2 regions of the Acinetobacter sp. LT1 genome follow, and region 2 is predicted to be linked to the other one. Evidence: predicted binding sites of a transcription regulator. Region 2 holds the regulator's gene; the other holds the start of a gene.

Region 1 (4,442 bases), on a different contig from region 2:
AACTACCACTTGAAATTACACGTGAGTTGTTTGACAGATCTTGTTCCATCTGGTTTTCACTTTCACGAATATAACTGTCGGTATTATCATCCTGAGAGTCAGGAATTGTGTTATCACTTTGTGGCGTATATGTTGGATCAACTTGATAATAAGGTGCTCCACATGGCGTAGCACGGTGCGGAACCGTATGCGTTAGCATCGGAATATACATTGCGCCATCACATGCCTGAGCAGATAAATCACCCGTTGCACGGTCAATCCACTGCCACTGTACTGTGTCTGGTTGACGTAGATTTACAGGCGTTTGACGTAATTGTTTCATCACATTAATCCATACTGGCAATGCACCCGATGAACCTGTTAATCCTGTTACTTTGTTGTCATCTAAACCTAACCAAACTACAGCAACGTGGTTACCTGAGTAGCCCGCAAACCATGAGTCACGTGTATCGTTAGTCGTACCTGATTTACCTGCCAATTTTAAAGCAGGAGACAAGCTATTATAAGCTGCGCGACCAGTACCCGAAGACATGACCTGTTGTAGACCATAATTCATGATATAACCAACAGATGGATCAATGGTTTGTTGAACATTCAGGCCATAACGGTCAAGCAGGCGACCATTTGCATCTACGACAGATCGAATCGCACGAGTCGGATATTTAAAGCCACCTGTAGCAAAGTTCTCATAAATTCCCAGAACCTCCATTGGTGACATATTGACTGCCCCAAGGAAAATAGATGGGTAGGCAGGAATGGTCGACTCAACACCAAACTTTCTTAAGTTGTTTGTAAATGTAGATAAACCAAACTCTTGACCCAAGCGCACAGCAGATAGGTTATATGAATTTGCCAAAGCTTCACTCAAGCTGACTACACCATGTCCGCCACCACTGTAGTTTTTAGGTGTCCAACTTTTGCCACCATCTACAGGGACACTAATCGGCGCATCTTCAATTTGGGTTGCCCAGTTGTAACGCCCAGATTCAATAGCACTTAAATAAATCACAGGTTTTAATAAAGAACCGACTTGACGTTTTGCATCTACAGCACGGTTAAAACCAGTAAAGTCTTGTGTAGAACCAACAGCAGCAACAAGCTCGCCGTTTTCTGGATGTGCAATCAGTACAGCACCCTGTAAGTTTTTCAAACGTGATGGATTGCTGTTTGCTAAGCGTTCTACTGAAGCTTTAAACGCATTTTGAACTTGAGTTTGAGTAATTGGGTCTAAAGTCGTAAAAATACGTAAGCCCTGATTAGTTAAATCACTTTCTTGATATTCTGTGCGTAATTGACGACGCACAATATCTAAAAAGTCCGGGAATTTTGCAGGGCCTAAACTTGGTTTATTTAACACATTTAAAGGACGTGCAATTTCATCTTCATATTCTGCTTGAGTTAAATAACCCATTACACGCATGTTATTTAACACCGTATCGCGGCGTTTTTTTGCACCTTCAGGATTTTTCCAAGGGTTATACAAAGAAGGGCCTTGCACTAAACCAACTAAATAAGCTTGCTGTGCGACACTTAGCTCACGTAACGGTAAACCAAAATAAAATTGAGAAGCCAAACCATAGCCATTAATTGAGTAGCTACCATTTTGGCCTAGATTTACTTCATTTAAGTAAGCTTCTAAAATTTCATCTTTGCTGTAATGCAGCTCAATGAGTAAAGCCATTAATGCTTCATTAACTTTACGTTTTAAGGTGCGTTCAGGTGTAAGGTAGAAGTTTTTAACTAATTGTTGAGTTAGGGTTGAACCACCTTGACGCTTTCCGCCTGTAATATTACTCACCAATGCACGAGCAGTACCACGAATTGAAACCCCGTGATGATGATAGAAATTACGGTCTTCTGTTGAAATTAAAGCTTCAATAAGAGGTTTAGGGACATTATTCAGTTTAATGAGAACACGGTCTTCATTATGTTGAGGGTAAATCCCTCCAATCAGAAGTGGCTCTAGTCGCGCAACACCCGTTGAAGAAGGTTTTGTACTTCGAACTTCAGCAACTTGATCATTTGCAAAACTTAACTCTAATACTTGTTCGGGTTCAACACTGTCGCCGTAATCAAAACCACGTGTATGGATATACATATTGCTACCCTGAGCAACATAGGTTCCAGACTTGTCATAATTACTTGAAGTTTTGTAACCCAAGAGTTTTAATTCTTGAGTGAAATTTGCTTGGGTAATAGGTGCGTTATTATAAATTTCCAAAGGTCGTGCGAACACTTTGGCGGGAATATCCCACCGTTGTCCTTCAAATTTTTCACGGATAATATTATCTAAACGAATCAGATAGATACTAAGAGCAATAAAAGCACCAATGACCAAAATGGAAAAGATTAGTGCAAAGAAACCGATACCACGTTCAAACTTCATAAAAATGAGATAAAACCCTAACAATGCCTGTAATGATGCGATAGCTTGTCATCAATTTGCAATGATAAAACTGTGAATAATTGGAAAACTTAGATTGAATTTTACAGCATCTTGTTGTTATGTTTTTTTAAATTAATCAGGTTAATGTTATTATAGGCAAGTATCGCAGCGGAGCTTACTCATTCGTGCAAATTTCACATAAGTCCTTCAGAAACGTCGGGTTAATCGGTCGACCAGATAAATCATCAGTAGTAGAAACACTATGTTTAATTCATGATCATTTGTTGAACCTAGGCTTAAACCCCATTTTTGATCAGGAAACTGCTGAATTAGTGCCTTATGACCATGCACAGGTAGTGAGTCGTCATTTATTGGGTGAAGTTGCTGATTTAGTCATAGTCGTTGGAGGTGATGGTTCTTTACTCCATGCTGCTAGAGCTTTAGTACGCTACAATACGCCTGTTATTGGTATCAACCGCGGGCGTTTAGGTTTTTTAACTGATATCAAACCTTCAGAAGCCATTTTCAAACTTGACCAAGTACTTCAAGGTCATTTCCAGCTTGACCGTCGTTTCTTACTTGAAATGGAAGTACGAACAAATGGTGAAGTCATTTATGACGCCATTGCTTTAAATGATGTGGTTTTGCACTCGGGTAAATCGGTACACATGATTGACTTCGAACTTAATATTGATGGTCAATATGTTTACCGCCAACATAGTGATGGTTTAATTGTTTCGACGCCAACCGGATCAACGGCTTATGCATTGTCAGGTGGTGGCCCAATTTTACATCCAAGTATGGATGCTATTGCATTAGTTCCAATGCATCCCCATACATTGTCATCACGTCCCATCGTAGTCGGTGGTCAAAGCGAAATTAAAATCGTTATTCGCGAAAATCGGGTGTTACCAATGGTGAGTGCAGATGGACAACATAGTGTCTCGCTCAATGTTGGAGACAGTTTACACATCCGTAAACACCCATTTAAACTAAGTTTATTGCATCCACCAGGTTATGATTTCTATATGGCCTGCCGTACCAAACTTGGTTGGAACCAAGATTTTGAATCTTTTCAAAGAGATGAATCATGAATATTGAACAAATGCTATCTGTTTTAAACCCTGAAATTGTAGAGCGTTTAAAAACAGCAGTAGAAATTGGTAAATGGCCAAACGGCGTTGTTTTAACTAAAGAGCAGCGTGAAACTTGTATGCAAGCTGTAATCGCTTGGGAGTTAAAGAACTTACCAGAAGATCAGCGTAGCGGTTATATTGACCGTGGTACAAAAGAAGAAGGCGAAGAGTGTGATGATGATCATCACAAGCATGAGCCAGAGTTTAAACCTATTCGTTTTGTTTAAAACTTAATAAGACAGAAAATTATTTCTGGTTATTCCATACAGCCTTATATAGCATGTTTTTCATAAGTTATAGCATATAGGCTTTTATTACTTTTGAAGGATCAAAAGTAACCAAAAATCCTTTGTATCACTGACGATACTTCCTGTATCGCAGTGATACGGTCGACATCCATGTCGACCTTCACGATAGCATTTGTTAACTACGAATTAAGATTGCTTAAATTTCGTGTATCCCATAACACTTTTGCTTTTTGCATCGCTTCTTCAAAACTAGCAACAACGCCCATCGTATATAGCGCGATTCCGATGGTTTCTGTTATGGCTATTTCTCCATATTCATGGTGCTGTTGACCAAGCCATACTGCTTTAAACGTTGCTAAATCTAATTCCTCTTCAATTGGGCTTCGTTCAGGTGTGAGCTTTGGCAACTCATGTTCATAGAGCTCACCATTTTTAATACCGCAAATGAGCGTTTTAGCATCTGGGTTTCGTTCAAATTCACCACCTTCGCCTTTAATAACGGCACTATTTTGATAGCCTAAGCGTAATGCGCTATGTTGGTGAGAAGTTCTGTAAGCAGGGTGGAATATTGCTTGTAAGGTAGCCTTAGCGTTAAAAGGATTAATTAAACGGGCCAAAGTATGAATGGGTGAACGCAATCCCATGACATTTCTTAGAGATATCAATTCGCTT
Region 2 (4,442 bases):
TAATATCACTCAACGAAAGATGGCAACCCTGTTTTGCCAAAAGAATTGCTAACTGTTGCCCAATGCCAGAACCCGCGCCCGTAATTGCAGCGACTTTGTTTTTAAAATTTTTCATTGTCCATCCTTTGTTTTTCGATTTGCACAATCGGTTCATTGCATGTGCACTTTAGACACCTTCAATATAATTTTGACAATACACATTGTCAATATAGTACACTGTAATTTCAGATAGAATGGCACAATTCTGCTGAGGGCTTTATCATAGTGAGCATATTTGGCCAAAACCTATAAATTAGGAAACCATTCTTTAGGAAAAAATTTATTTATGGCGACTAACGACTCAACCAGTAAAAAGAAAACAAAAAGTGTGAGTAAAGAACGTCAGTTCAAAGGGTTATCTCTATCTGAACGTAAAGAAGCACGCCGCGAAAAACTGATTGAAGCGGGTATTGCAACCTACGGAACCCTTGGTTTTTTTTCAGTGACGGTAAAAGATGTCTGCCAAGAAGCTAAACTCACCGAACGTTATTTTTATGAATCATTTAAAAAGAGTGAAGATTTATTCCAAACCATCTTTTTAAAAATGATTGAAGAATTACAGCAAAATCTGATGCAAGCCGTGATTAAAGCTGCACCCGATCCAGAAAAAATGGTCGATGCGGGTTTGAGAGCGCTGCTGACAACATTAAAAGATGACCCGAGATTAGCTCGTATTGTCTATGTCGATGCAGTTCTGGTGCAAGAATTACATAATCAGGCCACCATTCAAGAAACACTTGCGCAATTTGATCGCATGATTCAAGCCTTCGTTATGCTGACCATGCCCCAAATTCAACACCATGAAAATGAGCTCTCTTTAATCGCAACGGGTTTAAATGGATATGTCACTCAAATTGCAATTCGATGGGTGATGGGAGGGTTTGAGCAGTCTCTTGAGCAGGTTTTAACTGCGTGCCGTATCGTTTTCTTATCTTTATTAGCTCAAGTTTCAAAATAATATTAAAGTTTTTTGACAGCCAAAATGTGAAAAAATAGCTAAGCAATTAAGGTGATAACCTATTGAATGATTTTAGAAAGTTTGAGGCTTAGATGTCATAATTTGGTCATACCTTTGCCTTAGTTTTGTCACAAATTATTGCTAAATTCATTTTTATAGACTTTTCTGCAATGAAATTGTCATAATTAATCTTTGTAATAAGCCTGTCATAACTACAAAACGGTTCACCGTTAAATCTATAGGATATTGCGTTGTGAAAGATGACTATATTTTAATTGTCGATGATGAGCTTCCTATTCGTGAAATGATCCATACTTCTTTGGACATGGCAGGTTTTCAGTGTTTACAGGCAGAAGATGCCAAACAGGCTCATCAAATTATCGTCGACCAACGTCCGGCGCTTATCTTGCTTGATTGGATGTTACCTGGAGGTGTAAGTGGTGTCGATTTATGTCGCCGCTTAAAACGCGATGAGAATTTAGCAGAAATTCCAGTGATTATGCTGACCGCTCGCGGAGAAGAAGACCATAAAGTACAAGGTCTTGATGCGGGTGCAGATGATTACATGACGAAGCCTTTCTCAACACGTGAACTGGTTTCACGTATTAAGGCAGTTCTGCGCCGCGCGAATGCATTAAGTGGTGAAAAAACAATTGATGCCAATGGTTTAATTCTTGATCCTGTAAGCCAGCGTGTTAGCTTTGGTAACAGTATTTTAGATATGGGCCCAACTGAATATCGCTTACTTGCGTTTTTTATGACCCATCCAGAACGTGCCTATACGCGTGCCCAGTTGCTCGATCAGGTATGGGGCGGTAATGTATATATTGAAGACCGCACTATCGATGTGCATATCCGTCGTTTACGTAAAGTGTTAGAACCTTTTGGTGTTGACCGATTTGTTCAGACTGTACGTGGAACTGGCTACCGTTTCTCAACACGTGCAGATTTAGCCGCAGGTTAACCAAGATTTATGTATGAACCCTACCCCGTCCCTGAACAGGTACGTGAACAAAAGCTTTCTCGCTACAGTAGTTTATGGACGTTTGCCAAACAAGATTTACGGCTTTTATTATTTTTTCTAATTATTGCCGGTTTAGTCGGTTTCGGTATTGGGTATTTCTGGAGCTGTATTTTTATCGCCTTCGTGGTGTTTTTTACACTCCAGTTGCGTTCTTTATATCTGGTCAATGACTGGATTGCGAATAAACCTTATGACGTTCCTCCAAACCTTAACGGGATTTGGGGGGCATTGTTATTTAATGTTTACCGTGCTCAGCGTCAGGAACGAATTGTTCAGGCCGAAATGGTCGGTTTAATTGACCGGGCTCAGTCTTCATTAGTTGCTCTTGCTGAAGCGGTTGTACTCATTGATGACCAACATCAAATCGAGTGGTGGAACCCTGCTGCCGAACGTTTGTTAGGAATCAGTCCTCTCGACCGTGGCCGCAACTTATTAACCATTTTACGTCAGCCTACTTTTATTGAATATTTTAACAATATTGATCAGGCACCTGATGGGATTAAGCTGCATTCCAATTTTGATGATGACCGTTATGTACAGGTTAAGCTCACTCGATTTGGTGGAGAAAGTCGTTTATTGGTGGCTTACGATGTGACGCGTATGCACAACCTTGAGCAAATGCGTAAAGACTTTGTCGACAATATTTCGCATGAACTTCGTACCCCATTAACCGTGCTCAGTGGTTATATCGAAACCTTTACCGATCAGGAAGATATTAGCCCACGCTGGAAACGTGCATTTGACCAGATGCAATCACAAACCAAACGTATGAATGCGTTGGTCAATGATTTACTACTGTTATCAAATTTAGAAAATAATAAGAAAATCGCAAAAAACCAGATTATTGAAATGCCGAGCTTAATGAATCAATTGTTTGATGATGCTCAGGCCTACAATGCTGATTATGGACACACGCTCAATTTACATATTGATAGCCACTGTGACCTAATTGGTTCTGACATGGAAATTGCCAGCGCATTTAGTAATTTAATTACGAATGCTATCAAGTACACGCCAAAAGGTGGAACCATTACCATTGGCTGGCATGATGATGGCGAACATGCATACTTTAGTGTGCAAGACACAGGCATCGGAATTAACCCTAAACATTTGCCACGACTGACTGAACGCTTCTATCGTGTTGATAGCGACCGTAGTCGTCAAACAGGTGGTACAGGTTTAGGCTTAGCGATTGTAAAACATGTGCTGATGCAACACGGCGCTTATTTAGATGTGCAGTCTAAAGAAAACGAAGGATCAACATTTACCGCAGTTTTTCCAAAAGAAAGACTATATAACATGACCTAAAGTTGCCCTCTCACATTTAAAAAGCCGACTCATGAAAAGTCGGCTTTTTTGTATTATTTAAACCAATTTACTTAGAATTCGAGCAATACGATTTTGTCTGATTTTTCTCTATGACATTTAAAAAGTGAGTGGCAAAAGTATTACTTTGACGCAGTGCATCACGGTGATCGCCACCATCAATCGTTTGATAAATAGTTGGTTTTTTTAATTTACATAGCTGTTGGTAATAAGCAGATGTCCCTCTAGGGTCGACTAAATGATCTTTAGAGCCTTGAACAATCATTAACGGCACAGTCGGCACCATATTTTCAATGGACTGCTTTTTAAGATAAGCCAAAAGAGGTTTTAAGTCTGCGTTAGGGCGAAATATGCTAGAAGGAGACTTCTTCAAATCAGATTGAAGTTCAGATAAACAGCGACTACGTGCTTGAGTCAGCACAGTGTTCATTTCAGGACTTACCAGCTTTTCAGGAATGATGCTTGGATCTGCTGCTTGCGCACCCAATAATACAATCGGGAAGAAAGCTGCCACACTTGGTTCTGGGTTTGGATTACTCTGCACATATTCTGCGATGCCTTCATATTGATAGCCGCCTGGCGCAAGAGCGATTGCCCCTTTTAAATCTAATTCGGGAGCATCTTTTTGACCATAGGCAGACACTGCAATTGCTGCAGCCCCGCCTTGACTATGTCCCATCACCAACCACTGTTTATTAAAGCTCTTGGGCTTAAGCAAATGTAATGCCCGCACTGCATCGACCACCGTATGCAGTTGGCTCTTTGCATTCATATAGGGATGTGCGCCTAATGTGCCTAAGCCTTGATAGTCAGGCGCGACAACTGCATAGCCACGTGCAAGCCAACCATCTAAAGCTTTGGAAGCAACTTCTTGATATGAATGAACTGGCCCACCCACATAGTCGCCCGAAGGTGCACAAGTATCAGCAACTCCAGTCGTACCATGTGCCCAAGCCAGTATCGGCCAGCCATTTTTTGGCGGTGTTCCTTTTGGTAATAAAATAAAAGCCGATGCAACAATAGGTTCGCCCTGAATACCTCGACTACGATAATTGACCAACAAACGCTGATCTGCATGAGGAAACAAATCCGTCA

The links. Region 2 encodes PhoB, which activates phosphate uptake and scavenging genes when phosphate is short. Its sites were predicted from a motif close to TGTCATNAANCTGTCATAA; they were not measured.
Region 1: the regulator PhoB is predicted to act here: its motif matches at 2,433-2,451, upstream of WBW42_RS06460 (NAD(+) kinase).

What each region holds. Positions count from the first base shown of each region.
Region 1 is NZ_JBBAXE010000005.1:98,422-102,863, reverse strand. Features, by position in the region: gene mrcB (penicillin-binding protein 1B) at 1-2,386, opposite strand, end outside; gene WBW42_RS06460 (NAD(+) kinase) at 2,572-3,480, shown strand; gene WBW42_RS06455 (YeaC family protein) at 3,477-3,749, shown strand; gene WBW42_RS06450 (glycosyl transferase family protein) at 3,950-4,442, opposite strand, start outside.
Region 2 is NZ_JBBAXE010000008.1:87,538-91,979, reverse strand. Features, by position in the region: gene WBW42_RS09825 (SDR family NAD(P)-dependent oxidoreductase) at 1-115, opposite strand, end outside; gene WBW42_RS09820 (TetR/AcrR family transcriptional regulator) at 326-997, shown strand; gene phoB (phosphate regulon transcriptional regulator PhoB) at 1,251-1,961, shown strand; gene phoR (phosphate regulon sensor histidine kinase PhoR) at 1,971-3,329, shown strand; gene WBW42_RS09805 (alpha/beta fold hydrolase) at 3,397-4,442, opposite strand, start outside.